Regions from separate parts of the Edwardsiella sp. EA181011 genome, predicted to be linked through region 3. Evidence: predicted binding sites of a transcription regulator. Region 3 holds the regulator's gene; each other region holds the start of a gene.
The links. The regulator LexA, encoded in region 3, represses DNA repair genes until DNA is damaged. The targets are predictions, from matches to a motif close to TNCTGTATGTACATACAGNA.

Region 1 (4,393 bases), 1.4 Mb from region 3:
CAGTTGAAGTCCACCCCCGGCGAACCCAGCGTCACCGCGCGCAGGGCGTTCTCCGCCAGCCAGTGCGGCGACTGTCCCAGCAGCTGAATGCGCACCGGCGTGCCGCTCAGGGTCTGACTACGGCGGTGCAGCTCCGGACACAGGCGGTAGAACACCCTTTCCGGCAGCAGCCTGTCCACCACCCGCACAAACTCGGTGATGCACAGATCGTAGTCGTTCACCTCGCTGAGCAGCTCGCGCACCAGGGCATCCAACACCCCTTCCATCGGCGCCAGCAGCACCCGTTTCACGTTCGGCATCGCGTTATCCTCAGACTCTCCCCGCACGTCGTGCGTGACCGGCGCAGAGAGTACTGGGTTCCCCGCCCGTCCGCAACGGGGATTCACTCGCCGTCGCCGCGCCGCCGCCAGCCGTCCCAGGGGGTATCCGCGGGGGGCGCCTCTGACGCTGACGACAGGGAGTCCAGATACAGCGCCTCGACCTTGGCGCGGGCCCAGGGTGTCCGGCGCAGAAACTTCAGGCTGGATTTAATGCTGGGATCGCTCAGAAAGCAGTTGATGGCGATGCGACGGCCGAGCTCCGGCCAGCCGTAGCGCGCGACCAGCGCCGTCAGCAGGGCTTCCAGGGTTACCCCGTGCAGGGGATCGCGTGATGGGTTCATAGTGTTTCCGCTTGGCATAAAAGGGGGGCTTACCCTAACGGCACACGGGCCGCCGGGCAAGCAAAAGCTGCGCCTCTAGGGCGCATTCTTAAACTGCTCGCGCAGGATGTGGATCTCGTCGCGCAGGGCGGCGGCCTGCTCAAACTCCAGGTTCTGGGCATGCTGGTACATCTGGCTCTCCAGACGCTGGATCTGCTGCTCGATCTGCTTCGCCGACAGATCGCGGTAGTCCGGGCGGGGCTCTGCCGCACGCTGTCCGCGCGCGCCTTTGGCCCGGCTGCGCGCCGGGGCGTCGCCCAGCTGCAGGATATCCGTGACCTTCTTGTTCAGCGCCTGCGGCGTGATGCCGTGCGCCAGGTTAAAGGCCTGCTGGCGCTCGCGGCGACGCTCCGTCTCCCCGATCGCCCGCGCCATCGACGGGGTGATTTTGTCGGCATAGAGGATCGCCTTGCCGTTCAGGTTACGCGCCGCCCGGCCAATGGTCTGAATCAGCGAGCGCTCCGAGCGCAGGAAGCCCTCCTTGTCCGCGTCCAAAATCGCCACCAGCGACACCTCCGGCATATCCAGCCCCTCGCGCAGCAGGTTGATCCCTACCAGCGCGTCAAACTCGCCCAGGCGCAGATCGCGGATGATCTCCATCCGCTCGACGGTGTCGATATCGGAGTGCAGGTAGCGCACCCGCACGCCGTGCTCCTCCAGATACTCGGTCAAATCTTCGGCCATGCGCTTGGTCAGGGTGGTCACCAGTACCCGCTCGCCGATGGCGGCGCGCAGATTGATCTCCGACAGCAGGTCGTCCACCTGGGTCGCCACCGGGCGCACCTCGATCAGCGGATCGAGCAGCCCCGTCGGGCGCACCACCTGGTCGATCACCTCGCCGCCCGACTTCTCCAGCTCGTAGCTGCCCGGGGTCGCCGACACATAGATGGTCTGCGGCGCCAGCGCCTTGAACTCCTCAAAGCGCAGCGGACGGTTATCCAGCGCCGACGGCAGGCGGAAGCCATACTCCACCAGCGTCTCTTTACGCGCCCGGTCGCCGCGGTACATCCCGCCGATCTGCGGGATGGTGACATGGGACTCATCGATCACCAGCAGGCCGTCCGCCGGCAGGTAGTCAAACAGGGTCGGCGGCGGCTCTCCGGGCCCACGCCCGGAGAGGTAGCGGGAGTAGTTCTCGATTCCCGAGCAGTAGCCCAGCTCGTTCATCATCTCCAGATCGAACTGGGTACGCTGGGCCAGACGCTGCTCTTCCAGCAGCTTGTTATTGGCCAGCAGCGACTGGCGGCGCGTCGCCAGCTCGGCGCGGATCTCCTCCATCGCCTGCAGGATGCGTTCGCGCGGAGTCACATAGTGGGTCTTCGGGTAGACGGTAAAGCGCGGCACCGTGCGCAGCAGCTGTCCGGTGAGGGGATCGAACAGCGACAGGCGTTCCACCTCGTCATCAAACAGCTCCACCCGCAGCGCCTCGTCGTCGGCCTCCGCCGGGAAGATGTCGATCACCTCGCCGCGCACCCGAAAGCTCCCGCGCGCAAACGCCTGATCGTTACGGGCATACTGCAGCTCGGAGAGGCGGCGCAGAATGCTGCGCTGATCGATCAGCATCCCCTGAGTCAGGTGCAGCATCATTTTCAGGTACAGATCGGGATCGCCCAGGCCGTAAATCGCGGAAACCGAGGCGACCACCACCACGTCGCGCCGCTCCAGCAGCGCCTTAGTGGCCGACAGCCGCATCTGTTCAATGTGCTCGTTGACCGACGCGTCCTTTTCGATAAAGGTATCCGAGCTGGGCACATAGGCTTCCGGCTGGTAGTAGTCGTAGTAGGAGACAAAGTACTCCACCGCATTCTCCGGGAAGAACTGCTTCATCTCGCCGTACAGCTGGGCGGCCAGCGTCTTGTTGGGCGCCATCACCATGGTCGGCCGGTTGAGATCGGCGATCACGTTGGCGATGGTAAACGTCTTGCCCGAGCCGGTCACCCCCAGCAGGGTCTGATGCGCCAGCCCATCCCCGAGCCCCTCCTCCAGACGGCGGATAGCCTCTGGCTGATCGCCGGAGGGCTGAAAGGCGGAATGCAGTTTGAAGGCTTTGCTCATGACTCACTACCCCATTACGCGGCGGCGATGCGCCGGCAGAAGAAAACCGCACCGCGCGGCGCCGGATTATTGTGTGAACCGGCTATATTACTGGATATTTACCCAGCTTAAAATACCCGCACACGGGCGACGCCCGCCACGTTCACATCCATTTCACAATTTTCACTGCAGAGTGACATTTATCCCCATTTCATCCCCCGCCGGGTCATCCTGTCAACGATGCGCTTGTCAAGGGGGGCTCCCCGCGGCACGGCAAAATCTAGACACGCCTTGATTTTAATTAATTCATTGATAATTAAATAAATTAACATAAGGACGATAATCCGAGCGGGTTAAGGGAAAACCGCGCTGGCTCTGGCTTCCCCCCAGTTTTCTAAACCTAATGCACAAGGTTATCCACAGGAATAGTGGATAAGTTGCCGCACCCCGCTCGGCAGCGGCACCGCCGCTGGGGCAAAATTTTTTTCCCGCGCCGTCGCGGCCACATTATTAAACTATTTTTCAAATCTTAATTTAAAAAACAATCTGTAATTATGATAATTGGATGGGATAAATCCGCCGACGCCGTCACGGGAGGAGGCAGGCCAGATCCAGATAGGCCGCCCGGGCGCGGCTCTCCTCGCCGGGGCGAAAGGGGATCTCGCCCAGACAGGGTGCCGGCAGCAGCGCATGGAGCGCCGTCAGGTATTCCGCGTGGCGCGCTCCCGGCGGCTGTACCTGATTAGCCACCCAGCCCGCCAGCCTCACACCGGCGCCGGCGATGGCGCGCGCGCTCAGCAGGGCATGGTTAATGCAGCCCAGCTTAACCCCCACCACCAGGATCACCGGCAGCCGCTCCGCGGCCACCCAGCGATCGAAGCTATACGCCAGGCTCAGGGGGGTGAGCCAGCCGCCGGCCCCCTCCACCACCACCCACTGCGCCTGACGCTGCAGGTCGTGCAGCCCGGCGCTGAGGCGTCGCGGATCGATGGGGATCCCCTGCTCGGCGCTGACAATGTGCGGCGAGGTCGGCTCGGCGAAGGCATAAGGATTCACCTGCTCATAGCGCAGGGGCAGGCTGGAGGCTGCCTGCAGCGCCAGCGCATCGCCGTTATACAGTCGTCCCTCGCACGGCGTACTGCCGGAAGCCACCGGTTTATAGCCCGCGCAGCGCAGCCCGCGGCGCGCCGCCGCCTGCAGCAGCGCGGCGCTGACCACGGTTTTTCCCACGTCGGTATCGGTGCCGGTCACAAACCAGCTCTGTACATCGCTATTCACGGCTCAGCTCTCCGATGACCAATTGATAACTCAGCGTCACGCCCTGCGCGTCGCGCGGATAGGCCTGCGCCAGACGGGCCAGGCGCTGTCGCCCGCTCAGCCCCGCCTGCCGTCCGTCGTGAAGATGGGTCGCGCCAATCCCCTTCAGAGAGCGCATCAGCGCCAGGACATCGGGAAAATGACAGCGCTCCAGGCTCGGCGTCAGACGGCAGCGATAGGGCGCACAGGCGGCGGCGATCTGCGCGGCGGAGAGGAAGCGGTTCACGTGCCGACGCCCGTCGACCTGCCGCCAGGCGCGATCCAGCTCGCCCAGCGATCCATCGGCCAGGGTGGCGAACAGCACCCGCCCGCCGGGGCGGGTCACCCGCATCAGCTCGGCCA
Region 2 (4,393 bases), 650 kb from region 3:
ATGAATGATTCGGCTTTTATGCAATACTGCCTGTCAAAGCCCGGCGCGCAGCAGAGCCAGCAAAACCGCTGGCGGACGCACCAGGCGCGCGTCGGCGGTATTTTGTTCGCCATGGTTGAAAACGGCGAAGGGCGTCCGGCGGTCGCGGTGAAAACTAGCTGCGAGCAGGCCACCCGACTGCGCAGCCAGCATAAAGACATCGTGCCCAGCCGTCGGCTGAACAAGGCGCACTGGAGCACTGTGTTTCTGGACGGCGCTATCAACGACTCGCTGCTGTATCAGCTGGTGGACAGTTCCTATCAGCTGGCGCTGCACCAGGCCAGCGACGCGCACCCGCTGCAGTAGCCCCTCCGTCGGCGCCCCGTCGCCGGTGCGTGGCATCCGGCGTAGGGGCGGATGACAGCGTGTTTTTCCACGCCGTCAGGTTCCCTTAGGCATTGTCCAGGATCGGACGCAGGAAGCGGGCCGTATGGGAGGCTTCACAGCGGGCGACGGTCTCCGGCGTGCCGGCGACCAAGATCTCGCCGCCGCCGCTGCCGCCTTCCGGCCCCAGATCCACGATCCAGTCCGCCGTTTTGATCACGTCCAGATTGTGCTCGATAACCACGATGGTGTTGCCCTGATCGCGTAGCTGGTGCAGTACCGCCAGCAGCTGCTGAATGTCGGCAAAGTGCAGACCGGTGGTCGGCTCATCCAGGATATACAGTGTTTGTCCGGTGCCACGCTTGGAGAGCTCGCGTGAGAGTTTGACCCGCTGAGCCTCGCCGCCGGAGAGGGTGGTGGCCGACTGCCCCAGGCGAATATAGCCCAGGCCGACGTCCATCAGGGTCTGCAGCTTGCGCGCCAGCGCAGGAACGGCGTCAAAAAAGCTGCGCGCCTCCTCAATGGTCATCTCCAGCACCTCGTGGATGCTTTTGCCCTTGTACTTGATCTCCAGCGTTTCACGGTTGTAGCGCTTGCCCTTGCACTGGTCGCACGGCACATAGATGTCCGGCAGGAAGTGCATCTCCACCTTGATGACCCCATCGCCCTGACAGGCCTCACAGCGCCCGCCGCGCACGTTAAAGCTGAAGCGTCCCGGGGTATAGCCGCGCGCCCGCGACTCCGGCACCCCGGAAAATAGCTCGCGGATCGGGGTAAAGATGCCGGTGTAGGTCGCCGGATTAGAGCGCGGGGTTCGCCCGATGGGGCTCTGATCGATGTCGATCACCTTATCGAAATGCTCCAGCCCCTCGATGCTGCGGTAGGGGGCCGGTTCGCCCAGCGTAGCGCCGTTTAGCTGGCGCTGGGCGATGGGGAACAGCGTATCGTTGATCAGGGTGGACTTGCCGGAGCCGGAAACGCCGGTGATGCAGGTGAACAGCCCGACCGGCAGGGTCAAGGTCACCTCTTTCAGGTTATTGCCGCGTGCGCCGCTCAGCTTGAGCACCCGCGTCGGATCGGCGGCGATCCGCTCGCTGGGGATGGCGATCTTACGTTGTCCACTCAGATATTGGCCGGTCAGGGAGGCTGGCGTCGCCATGATCTGCTCCACGTTGCCCTGGGCGACGATCTTGCCGCCGTGCACCCCGGCGCCCGGGCCGATATCGATAACGTGGTCGGCGGCGCGGATGGCGTCCTCGTCGTGTTCGACCACGATCACCGTGTTGCCCAGGTTGCGCAGATGCATCAGCGTATCGAGCAGGCGTTCGTTATCGCGCTGATGCAGACCGATGGAGGGTTCATCGAGCACGTACATCACCCCGACCAGCCCGGCGCCGATCTGGCTGGCTAGACGAATGCGCTGCGCTTCGCCGCCGGACAGGGTCTCGGCGGAGCGGGACAGGCTCAGGTAGTTCAGGCCGACGTTGACCAAAAACTGCAGGCGCTCGCCGATCTCTTTCAGCACCTTCTCGGCGATTTTGGCGCGCTGTCCCTCTAGCGCCAGTCCGTGAAAGAAGCGCAGCGCAGCGCCGATGCTGAGGTCGGCTATCTGCGGCAGCGTGGTGTCTTCAATGAAGACGTTGCGCGCCTCTTCACGCAGACGCGTCCCGCCGCAGGTGGCGCAGGGACGGTTGCTGATGAATTTGGCCAGCTCCTCGCGCACCGCGCTGGACTCAGTCTCTTTGTAGCGACGCTCCATGTTGTGCAGCACCCCCTCGAAGGGGTGACGGCGTACGGTGGTATCGCCGCGATCGTTAATGTACTTGAATTCGATCTCGTCTTTGCCGGAGCCGTACAGCACCACGTGGCGTACCGTTTCATCCAGGGAGTCGAAGGGCGCCTCAATATCAAAATGATAATGGTCGGCCAGCGAGCGCAGCATCTGGAAATAGTAGAAGTTGCGGCGATCCCAGCCGCGAATGGCGCCGCCCGCCAGCGACAGTTCGCCGTTTTGTACCACCCGCTCCGGATCGAAATATTGCTGTACCCCGAGGCCGTCGCAGGTGGGGCAGGCGCCCGCCGGGTTATTGAAGGAGAACAGCCGTGGCTCCAGCTCCCGCATGCTGTAACCGCACAGCGGGCAGGCGAAGTTGGCGGAAAATAGCATCTCTTCCGCCTGGGGATCGTCCATATCGGCGACCACCGCGCTGCCGCCGGAGAGTTCCAGGGTGGTTTCAAACGATTCCGCCAGGCGCTGGGCCATGTCGGCCTTCACTCGGAAGCGATCGACGACCACGTCGATGCTGTGTTTTTTCTGCAGCTCCAGCTTCGGCGGATCGGAGAGATCGCACACCTCGCCGTCGATTCGGGCGCGGATGTAGCCCTGCGCCGCCAGGTTTTCCAGCGTCTTGCTGTGCTCCCCCTTGCGATCCTTGATGATCGGGGCCAGCAGCATCAGACGTTTCCCCTCCGGCTGGGCCAGAACGTTGTCCACCATCTGGCTGACGGTCTGCGCCGCCAGCGGCATGCCGTGCTGCGGACAGCGCGGCTCACCGACGCGGGCGAACAGCAGGCGCAGGTAGTCATGAATTTCAGTGATGGTTCCCACGGTGGATCTCGGGTTGTGGGAGGTGGATTTCTGCTCGATGGAGATGGCCGGAGAGAGCCCCTCGATATGGTCGACGTCCGGCTTTTCCATCAGCGACAGGAACTGGCGGGCGTAGGCAGAAAGGGATTCGACGTAGCGCCGCTGCCCTTCGGCATACAGGGTATCGAACGCCAGAGAGGATTTGCCGGATCCGGACAGACCGGTGATGACCACCAGTTTGTCGCGGGGGATAATCAGATTGATATTCTTGAGATTATGGGTGCGAGCACCGCGTATTTCTATTTTATCCATTACCTACTTCCCGGATTAACAGTTACCGATCTCACCGTGCACACGCTGGATCATTGATTATGACATATCCGAAACTGAATGGATATCCAGTATTCAATAACCGAAGTGGTGCGCCTTAAACCGGATCTCGAACGCCTGCACAAAACGATGATGAGTGCTCAAGCGTCGCTGGCGTGTTAGAATTTACGGTTTAGACTGAATAAATTTACTTCATCAGGAGAGTCGACATGGCCAGCAGAGGCGTAAATAAAGTGATTCTTATCGGGAATCTGGGTCAGGACCCGGAGGTCCGCTATATGCCGAACGGCGGCGCCGTTGCCAATTTGACGCTGGCAACTTCTGACAGCTGGCGTGACAAGCAGACCGGTGAGCAGAAAGAGCGCACCGAATGGCACCGTGTTGCGCTGTACGGCAAGCTGGCGGAGATCGCTGGTGAGTACCTGCGCAAAGGCTCTCAGGTGTACATCGAAGGTCAGCTGCGTACCCGTAAGTGGCAGGATCAGAGCGGCCAGGATCGCTACACCACGGAAGTCGTGGTCGATATCAGCGGCTCCATGCAGATGCTGGGCGGTCGCCAGGGCGGCGGTGCGCCGATGGGCAACCAGGGGCAGCAGGGCGGCTGGGGTCAGCCGCAGCAGCCGCAGGGCGCCGCGTTCAGCGGCGGCCAGGCGGCACCGCGTCAGCAGTCACAGCAGGGCGGCTATTCCGCGCCGGCCCAGCCGGCTCAGCCGGCAGCGCCGCAGAGCAGCGAACCGCCGATGGACTTTGACGACGATATCCCGTTCTGATAGCGCGCGGGTATTCCCCTTTAAAGCCCCGCAGCGCGGGGCTTTTTACTATTTTTCCGCCAGAGAGCGGACACCACCCGGCATAACCGTTCCATAAGAGACGGGCGACATGGGATGAGGGAGAACATATGGTATTACGACGGCTTTCCTGGATGGTCGGCAGCGGCGCCTGGCTGATGCCCTGGGTACTGCTGCTGTGGCAGTGGCTGGAGACCGGGCAGCATCAGGCGGCGATCTCGCCGCAGGCCTACAACGGCTGGAAGATGACGGTGCTGCTGGCCGATGCCGCCTTCGCCGGCGCGCTCTCGCTGCTGGCGCTGCTGGTCGGCGCGGTCGCGCTGGC
Region 3 (4,393 bases):
CGTTAAAAAAACGGGCAATCAGCTGAGTCAGGTAGCTCTCCCGCCGATTAATGATGATCACCGGAATCAGACTATGACGGCGCACCCTCTCCACGGTCTGCAGCAAATGATTACGCTGCCGATCCGTGACCAGCAGGCTGCCGGTTCGATGCAGCGCGCTGAGTGTGCGGGGCGAAAACGGAACCGCGTCCGGCAGCGAAATAATGGTGAACTGCCGCCGGTACAGCGCCACTATCGCCTGACGCAGCGGCCAGTGTTCGATCGCTAAAATAAGATCCATGTCTACTTTACCCTTCCCTGAGTCCGATATCGCGCGCGCTCAGTTTTACGCAGTGTCACTGCGACGGCGTTGATATAAAAGTTTTTTTTATAAAAACGCGGCATGATATATTTTTTGTTGTTTATGTTTTTTATTTCTACGGTCCGGAGAATTATTATTACTTTTAAATATTAATTGCTTTTATTATCTCAGCTAGAGATATATCACCAGTGTAATTACCGAATGGACGCGTCCGCGTCGCTGCCCGATCCATCGCCAACGGTGAGCGGCGCAGGGCTAAATTACCCGCTCCGTACGTCAGCGTCTGCCGTCGATATGTATTTCAGATGATAAAACAACAAGGTTTAAACAACGGAGCAACGCCGAAGCGGCCGCGATGCGCTTCGGGGCATCGTGCTAACTGTGGTAAAATGGCATCACACTATTGGCAGGGAACCGCGACCATGACCACCCCCACTTTGCAGCGACTGCTGGCCCAGGCAGAACAGATCTGTCGGCAGCGCAATGTCCGCCTGACGCCCCAGAGGATGGAGGTGCTGCGCCTGATGGCCGCTCAGCAGGGCGCCATCAGCGCCTACGATCTGCTGGATTTACTACGGGTATCCGAACCCCAGGCCAAGCCCCCGACCATCTATCGGGCGCTTGATTTCCTGCTGGAGCAGGGGTTTATCCACAAGGTCGAATCGACCAACAGCTATGTGATGTGCCACCACCTCGATGAGCCGTGTCACACCTCCGCGCTGTTTATCTGCCACCGCTGCGGCCAGGTTCATGAGCGTTCGGCCGACCTCCTGCAGCAGCAGCTGGAGACGCTGGCGCAGCAGGCCGGTTTTACCCTGCAGCACAGCGTCATCGAGGCCCATGGCCTGTGCCACGCCTGCGCCCAGGCGCCCGGCGGCGAAACGCCGGCCCGCTAGCGCCATCGCGGCGGCGGACTACGCCGCCCCTGCGGGGAACCAGCGCTGCGTGCGCCAGCGGCGGCGCCAGATCAGCCACAGGGACAGGCCGCGCAGCGTCAAAAATACCGCCAGCGCCAGCCACAGACCATGGTTACCCAGCCACGGTATGCTCAGCAGCGTTATGCCGTATCCCAGGGCCGCTACCGCCATACTGTTACGCATATCGGCCCCGCGCGTCGCACCGATAAACATGCCGTCCAACAGGTAGCACCATACCCCCAGCAGCGGCAGCACGGTCTGCCAAGGCAGATAGTCGAGCGCCAGGGTCTGTACCTGCGGCAACGAGGTCAACAGATTGACAATAGCGCGCCCAAACAAGCCGTAGGCCAGCGCAAACAGCAGCGCTACCGCCCCCGCCTGACGGCAGGCGGCGTGCCATACCCGGCGCAGCGCCGAGCCATCGCGGGCGCCAAAGGCCTGGCCGGAGTAAGCCTCGACGGCATAGGCGAAGCCATCCAGCGCATAGGCGGTAAAGGTCAGCAGATTCATCAGCACCGCATTGACGGCCACGACGTCGGCCCCCAGCCGCGCGCCGATCACCGTCAGCGAGGCAAAGCACAGCTGCAGCAGCAGGGAGCGCAGCATGATATCGCGGTTCAGTGCCAACAGGCGGTGCAGGTTACCGCGCCAGGCGTGTCGGAAATGCGCCCGGCGCAGCCCGCGCAGACGCATCACATGCAGCAGCAGCGCCCCCCCCATCAGCAGCGTGACATAGTCGGCGATCACCGTAGCCCAGGCGGCGCCGGCCACCTTCCAGCCCAGTCCCACCACCAGCCACAGATCCAGCGCGATATTCACCGCGTTGCCGACGATCAGCAGCAGCACCGGCGCCCGAGCGTACTGCACCCCCAGCAGCCAGCCCAGAATCACCAGGTTGGTCAGGGTCGCCGGCGCGCTCAGCCAGCGGATATGCATAAACAGCTGCGCCTGCGTCTGTATCGCGGCCTCGGCGCCGACGATCTGCAGCATCAGCGCGCTCAGCGGCTGGCGCAGCAGGATGATGCCCACCCCGGCCAGCAGGGCCATGATCAGCGGCTGCACCAACGCCCGCGCCAGCGCCGGGCGATCGGCGGCGCCGAACGCCTGGGCACACAGCCCGGTGGTACTCATGCGCAAAAACAGCAGCAGCATAAACAAAAAGGTGGTGGCCATGCTGCCCACCGCCACGCCGCCCAGATAAACCGGCGAGTCCAAATGACCGATCACCGCCGTGTCGACCACGCCCAGCAAGGGAACGGAAACATTCGACAGAATCATCGGCAGCGCCAGGCGCCACAGCGCCTTGTCTTCCTGGAAAACGCCTCGCATCACATCGTTCCCTCGTTTGGTCGGATCGCGCCGGTGCGGCGCACGAAGGCCGCAAAAAAAAGACCCCGCGAGCCGAAGGATCGCGGGGTGGGGGCCGGGGTAACGCGCGGGCCTGGCGGCGCAGAGGCGCTACGCCCCGGAGCGGGATACAGCCTAGATCCAGTCACCGTTGCGGATCACGCCGACGGCCAGCCCCTCGATGGTGAAGTTCTGCTCGCGCAGATCGACCACGATAGGCTGGAAGTCGCTGTTTTCTGGCAGAAGCTGTACCATATTCCCTTGTTTTTTAAGTCGTTTAACGGTCACTTCATCTTCAATGCGCGCAACGACTACCTGACCGTTGCGGACATCCTGGGTCTTGTGCACCGCCAGCAGGTCGCCGTCCAGAATACCGATATCGCGCATCGACATGCCGTTGACCCGCAGCAGGAAGTCGGCGCTGGGCTTAAACAGCGATGGATCGACCTGGTAAAACCCTTCGATATGCTGCTGCGCCAGCAGCGGCTCACCGGCGGCCACCTGGCCAATCAGCGGCAGCCCCGTCTCATCTTCCATCAACAGGCGGATACCGCGCGACGCACCGGAGACAATCTCGATCACCCCCTTGCGCTGCAGCGCCTTCAGGTGCTCCTCGGCGGCGTTGGGTGAACGGAAACCGAGGCGCTGGGCAATCTCGGCACGCGTCGGCGGCATGCCGGTTTGTTCGATATGATCGCGAATCAGATCGTAGACCTGCTGCTGCCTGGCCGTAAGTGCTTTCATTCCGCCCCCTGTTCGTTTATACAGTTTTGCTGTGAGTATATACAGGTAGCGGATAATTTAAAACCGTGAAATACACAAAACACCGGCCGCGGCGTGCTTTCCGTCGCGGTCAGACGGTGCTCAGCTTTTCCCCTGCGCCCGGTAAATACGCTGCGGGCGCCCCACCTTGCCATAGACAATTTCGGCGACGATCTGCTGACGCGCCGCACAGAACTCCAGATAGCGCCGCGCCGTCGTACGGCTCAGCAGCAGGCTCTGCGCCACGCTTTCGGCGGTATGGCGTACCGTATCGTCCACAAACAGCCCCTGCACCTTCTCCAGCGTCAGGGCATCAATGCCGACCGGCAGATCCTCTTTGCTATCCCCGCGCGCATAGGCGTTATACATGCTGTCTATCTGACGCTGGCTGGCATTCTGATGTCCGCTGAGCATGCTATTGCGCTGCTGATAGCGATCCAGCGTCTGCCCCAGACGCTCGTAGGCGATGGGTTTGATCAGGTAGTCAAAGGCGCCGCTGCGAACCGCCTCTGAGACGGTGTCCATATCGCTGGCGGCGGTGGTCAGCACTACGCCGCCCGGATAGCGCTGCTGGGTCAGTTCATGCAGCAGATGTACTCCGACGCCGTCCGGCAAATAGTTATCCAACAGCACCAAATCCGGGTGAAAACTTTTAATCATCGCCCGGGCCTGAGCCAGATTGCCGGCCAACCACAGCTGACCACAGCAGGGATGATTGCGGATAAACTCCGCGTGCATCTCAGCCAGCGGCGTTTCATCCTCGACGATTAATATATTAATTTTATTCATGTTCACACTTCACCTTCGGGATAAAAACAGAAAATAGAGTGCCATAGGGCTGGTTGTCCTCCAGCGTAATGGTGCCTCCGCAACGCCCGACATAGCGGGCAATAAGGTACAGGCCAATGCCGTGCTCCCCAGGATCTTCCGCCTTGGTACTCACGCCCTGCTCAAAAATGTTATCTTTCAGCGCATCCGGGACACCGCAGCCCTGATCGGCCACTTCAATGATGACCTCGCTGCCCTCATCCGACAGATAGACCTCAACGCCGCCGCCCCCCTGCGG
Region 4 (4,393 bases), 1.8 Mb from region 3:
AAGGAAACGATGCTTTGAGCTTAACAATCTCGCGCCCGGGGTCAGAGATACGTACGCCGTCTCATCCGGCTTTGGCGCGCGCAATCCGCCGCGTTTAGCGCGCATCTTGTATGCCGGATAGCCCTCCATCGGCTCGTCCCTCGCTGCGCCAGGTAACGCCGCAGGGCTACGGGGCATCCTCGCGCATAGCGCCCGGCGGATAGCCAAACGATCGGGTGGTGCACTCACGCGCCGGAGCGACGTGGGCCAACGGGAGTCGCGCTCTCTCCTCCCATCAACCCGCCTCAGCGCCCGGCGATACCTTGACCTCTCCGCCGCAGGCGTCTCCTTTTCATCACAGGATAAAATGGCAACTTAAAATAAGATATATATGATCCATTTAATTATTCATCCCATAGGCGTGTCCATCGGCGCGGAAGATGATGCCGCGCGGCGCATGCAATAAATTCCCCCGGTGAAGTGAGGCTCGAGGATATCGAGAACGGCGCAGCTAACACGCCAGCGCCGGAGGATATCCCGCCCCCTTTCAGCATCATGACCGAACGCTATGGTAACCATGCAAAATATTTAATAAATGTATCGATGATGCGCTTATCCCACGCCGGATAGCCCTGCCCCGCACGGGTCAAGCGTACAGGGCGCCGGGGGAATATCGCGCGATGACGACTGGCGCCGGCGGCGTCGTTCACCAGCCGCAAACGTCTGACAGCGACGGGCGGCCCCGCCGTATATTAAAATAACCTATTAAATATAAATGAATTATACAAAAAGCACATTGATAGCCACGCCGGCGCTTGACAGGAACCGCCGCACCCGCCGGCGATGCTCCGCGCACGCCATACGGGATCTCTCGCCGCGGGATGCGCCACGGCAGAGCGCACGCCTTTGCGCTATCGATACGGCGTGCGGGAGCAGAGCATAGGCGCATTATGATTCGCATCATTAATATAATGCACGCAATAATTAGCCATGAATTAAAATAACCCAACAGCCGCGGCTAAATTAATGGACGCCGCGTCCCCCCATACCTACCGCCAATAGCATCGGCGATAACGCGGCCCCGTGCGTAGAATCATCCATTGATGGCCCCACGGGTAATATATTGCGCATATAACCACAAAGAGCGGTCGCCGAAGAATAAACCAGGGCACCAAGGCGAGTCGCCGTGGAAATAACGGCGGCGGCGCGTCATCAGAGCGCGTATCGCCGACGGCGGCAGCGCTGCCTGCGGAAAAGCGTCTGCACCCGGGCCTCAGCCCGCCAGCGCGCGCACCAGTGAAAAGGCGATGACATAAAGCCGATCGACTTGCGGATAGATCTCTCCGATCACGCCACGCAGCGCATCCAGCGTCATATTCTCCTGAGCGGCATGCTGCGCGTTCAGCTGCGCCAGCGTCACCGGCGTCACGTCAATCACCTCAATCTCACAAAAGGGGATCCCATCCTCGTAGCGCCCTACCGTAAGCCGCTGTCCCGGCTGAAAATGTGACTCGCTGTCATCACGGATGGTAATCGTCTTACGGCCAGCGAGAATATCCGCCTGAAAGCGGCGATAAAAAGTGATATCGGGTGTCATCTGTCGCTCCTCTGCGGCGATCAACGGGAAAGAGCGGCATGATATCCTGCGCGCCCCCCGCTGCCAACACTGCCAGCATCGGCATGCGCTCCCGTCGAGGGCTCGCCGACGACGACGGTACGCTAGGCAGCCTGCGCCCTTTCGGCCGCGCGTGCCTCCCCGTCGGCCGCTGCGCTAGCCGGCGCCGACGATGACGCATCCACCAGCGATGCCACGCTAGCCCCGCGCAGCAGGCGTCCCAGGCTCTCTTTCTGTTCAGCCAGGTAAAAGCTCAGTGCTTCACGCTGCCCCTCCTCCAGCGTCAGCGGCGCCTGCGCCAGCCACTCGCTCAGGCTATCCGCCAAATCCAGCATCCTGTCATAGGCATCCGCCTCTTTCTTACTGGTAAAGGTCATTTTTTCCACCCCATCGCGCACCACAACATATTGAATATTTACGGCCATCTTACCCACTCTCACCTTGATACTGTTTTTATATACAGTAAATGATCCGAGGGGCTATCTGCAAGCCTCCAGCGCAGCAATGGCTGCCGTTCGGTTGATTTCGCAGCCAAAAACAGAAAAACCCGCCGATGGCGGGTTTTATCAACCGTGGTGAAGCGGTTTACTTACAGCGCAACCACGTCGGCTGCGGCCGGGCCACGCTGGGAGTCCTGGATAGAGAACTCAACCTGCTGACCTTCTGCCAGGGTCTTGAACCCCTCGCTCTGGATGGCAGAAAAATGGACGAAGACATCTTTGGAGCCATCAGCTGGCGTGATGAAACCAAATCCCTTGCTTTCGTTGAACCATTTGACCTGACCGGTTTTCTTGCTCATTACGCTTTCCTTCACTTTGAAAAACTGCCCTAAGGCATACTTGACTCTATTAATCAGGTCGTCGCCATGCTAAAGAAATCATCAATCCAGATATTTCCTCAGCGCAGACAACGCCCCGTTTTAAGGCGCCATTATTAATGACATACTTCACTTCAAGGTGCAAATGATTAGCCGTTATTTTTAATCATGGCGCAAAAAAGGCCGCACTGCGGATTATTATTACAGGATGTTGATAAAATGAAATTAAATATAAAATATTATAAATTTCATTGCATTATGATATACACGCAAATCTTTCAAACAGCAGAATATGGTTTTTTAACGCAATTTACGAAATGGCAATCACATTTATCAACGTTACTCGGCGCATAAAAACATCTCCCCTTGCCTCACCTTCCCCTCGCCCCGCGTATATTGTCAGACATAATCAGCAGGCGACGCTGGCATTAATCCGGCGCCGCCTGTTTTCTGTTCTGCGCCCCCGCGCAGGTGCTGAGATTAACGCGGTACGCGCATCCCCCCTCAATTCCCTGCGGGCTTAACAGGACCTGCCACAGCTGAATGTTGCGGGCGCGGAATGCCCCGGCACAGGCCGTAAGGTAATAGCAGAACATGCGGTAAAAACGCTCGCTGTAGCTATCGCTGATCTCGGGCCAGCACGTCTGGAAACGCTGGAGCCACGCCATCAGGGTGCGATCGTAGTCCGGCCCAAAACTGTGCCAGTCCTCCATGACAAACAGCCCTTCGCTGTGGTTGGCGATATGCGCCACCGACGGCAGACAGCCGTTAGGGAAGATATACTTATTGATCCAGGCATCCACGTTCAGGTCAGTCTGGTTAGAGCCGATGGTATGCAGCAGGAACAGGCCATCCGCCTTCAGATTACGCGCGGCCACCTCAAAGTAGGTGCGATAGTTTTTAGGGCCGACGTGCTCGAACATCCCCACCGATACAATGCGATCGTAGCGGTTGTTCAGATCGCGATAGTCCTGCAGCAGAATATTGACATCCAGCCCCTGACAGCGCGCCTGCGCCATCTTCTGCTGTTCGGCAGAAATCGTCACGCCGTCCACGGAGACGCCGTAGTTTTCCGCCGCATACTGCGCCAGCCCGCCCCAGCCGCAGCCGATATCCAACAGCCTCATGCCCGGCTGCAGCTGCAGCTTCTCACAGATCAGTTTCAGCTTATCCTGCTGGGCCTGCTCCAGCGTCTGCGCCGTTTTCCAATAGGCACAGGAGTACTGCATATGCGGGTCAAGCATCCGGCTAAACAGATCGTTCCCCAAATCGTAGTGCTCTTTCCCGACGATCCAGGCGCGTTTACGGCTCTGTAGATTAAAGATCCGCGCGGACGCGATGCGTACCATGTCAGCAACGTGCTTCGGGAGCTGGGTATCCAGACCGGCGGTCAGAATGCGCTGGAAGAAGATATCCAGCCGTTCGCACTCCCACCAGCCATCCATGTAGCTTTCGCCCAGTCCCAGGGATCCCTCTTGCAGTACACGGTGAAAAAACTGCGGGTTTTTTACCTGAATATCATAAGGCTGTGTGCCATTGATGGTAATCCCCGCCCGGCTCAGCATCTCTTCCGCGATACGATACCAGTTATCCTGTTTTAATCCGCTTTCTTCAATGCAGGTCGCACTACTCATTCCACATACCTTCCCGCTGCACCCGATGCACTCCTGCATTTGCGCAACGCTGTTGGAGTCTTAAGCGGCCGGCGTCCTTCCGACCAAATCAATTGATCATACAATATTATTTATAATACAAATCTTCAAGTTGCGGCGCCTCGCGCGCCGATGAGGAAAAAACAGTGCTAAATGTGCGCATCCGGCACCCCGCCTATTCCCCGTTTTTCCAGTATATCCCTGCCTCCGACGGCGAAAACGCTCTAATGAGACATAGCGCACAATTGTGTAAGGCAGCCCCGACAGATCATAGTCAACATAATGAAATACAAATGGTTATTTAAATATTTTCGCTTTGTTGCTCATTGT

Region 1: the regulator LexA is predicted to act here: its motif matches at 2,844-2,863, upstream of uvrB (excinuclease ABC subunit UvrB).
Region 2: the regulator LexA is predicted to act here: its motif matches at 3,335-3,354, upstream of uvrA (excinuclease ABC subunit UvrA).
Region 4: the regulator LexA is predicted to act here: its motif matches at 2,040-2,059, upstream of QY76_RS11085 (YebG family protein).

The regions. Positions count from the first base shown of each region.
Region 1 covers NZ_CP011364.1:1,756,751-1,761,143, reverse strand. The annotation lists gene dusC (tRNA dihydrouridine(16) synthase DusC) at 1-299, opposite strand, end outside; gene QY76_RS07820 (VF530 family DNA-binding protein) at 383-661, opposite strand; gene uvrB (excinuclease ABC subunit UvrB) at 737-2,755, opposite strand; gene bioD (dethiobiotin synthase) at 3,323-4,012, opposite strand; gene bioC (malonyl-ACP O-methyltransferase BioC) at 4,005-4,393, opposite strand, start outside.
Region 2 covers NZ_CP011364.1:1,004,157-1,008,549, forward strand. The annotation lists gene QY76_RS04590 (secondary thiamine-phosphate synthase enzyme YjbQ) at 1-8, shown strand, start outside; gene QY76_RS04595 (MmcQ/YjbR family DNA-binding protein) at 1-345, shown strand; gene uvrA (excinuclease ABC subunit UvrA) at 431-3,262, opposite strand; gene QY76_RS04605 (single-stranded DNA-binding protein) at 3,490-4,050, shown strand; gene QY76_RS04610 (hypothetical protein) at 4,179-4,393, shown strand, end outside.
Region 3 covers NZ_CP011364.1:356,289-360,681, forward strand. The annotation lists gene QY76_RS01670 (hypothetical protein) at 1-280, opposite strand, end outside; gene zur (zinc uptake transcriptional repressor Zur) at 724-1,197, shown strand; gene dinF (MATE family efflux transporter DinF) at 1,216-2,547, opposite strand; gene lexA (transcriptional repressor LexA) at 2,701-3,309, opposite strand; gene dpiA (two-component response regulator DpiA) at 3,430-4,116, opposite strand; gene dpiB (sensor histidine kinase DpiB) at 4,109-4,393, opposite strand, start outside.
Region 4 covers NZ_CP011364.1:2,516,906-2,521,298, reverse strand. The annotation lists gene yqfB (N(4)-acetylcytidine aminohydrolase) at 1,253-1,576, opposite strand; gene QY76_RS11085 (YebG family protein) at 1,699-2,019, opposite strand; gene cspC (cold shock-like protein CspC) at 2,184-2,393, opposite strand; partial or broken gene cfa (cyclopropane fatty acyl phospholipid synthase) at 2,892-4,045, opposite strand.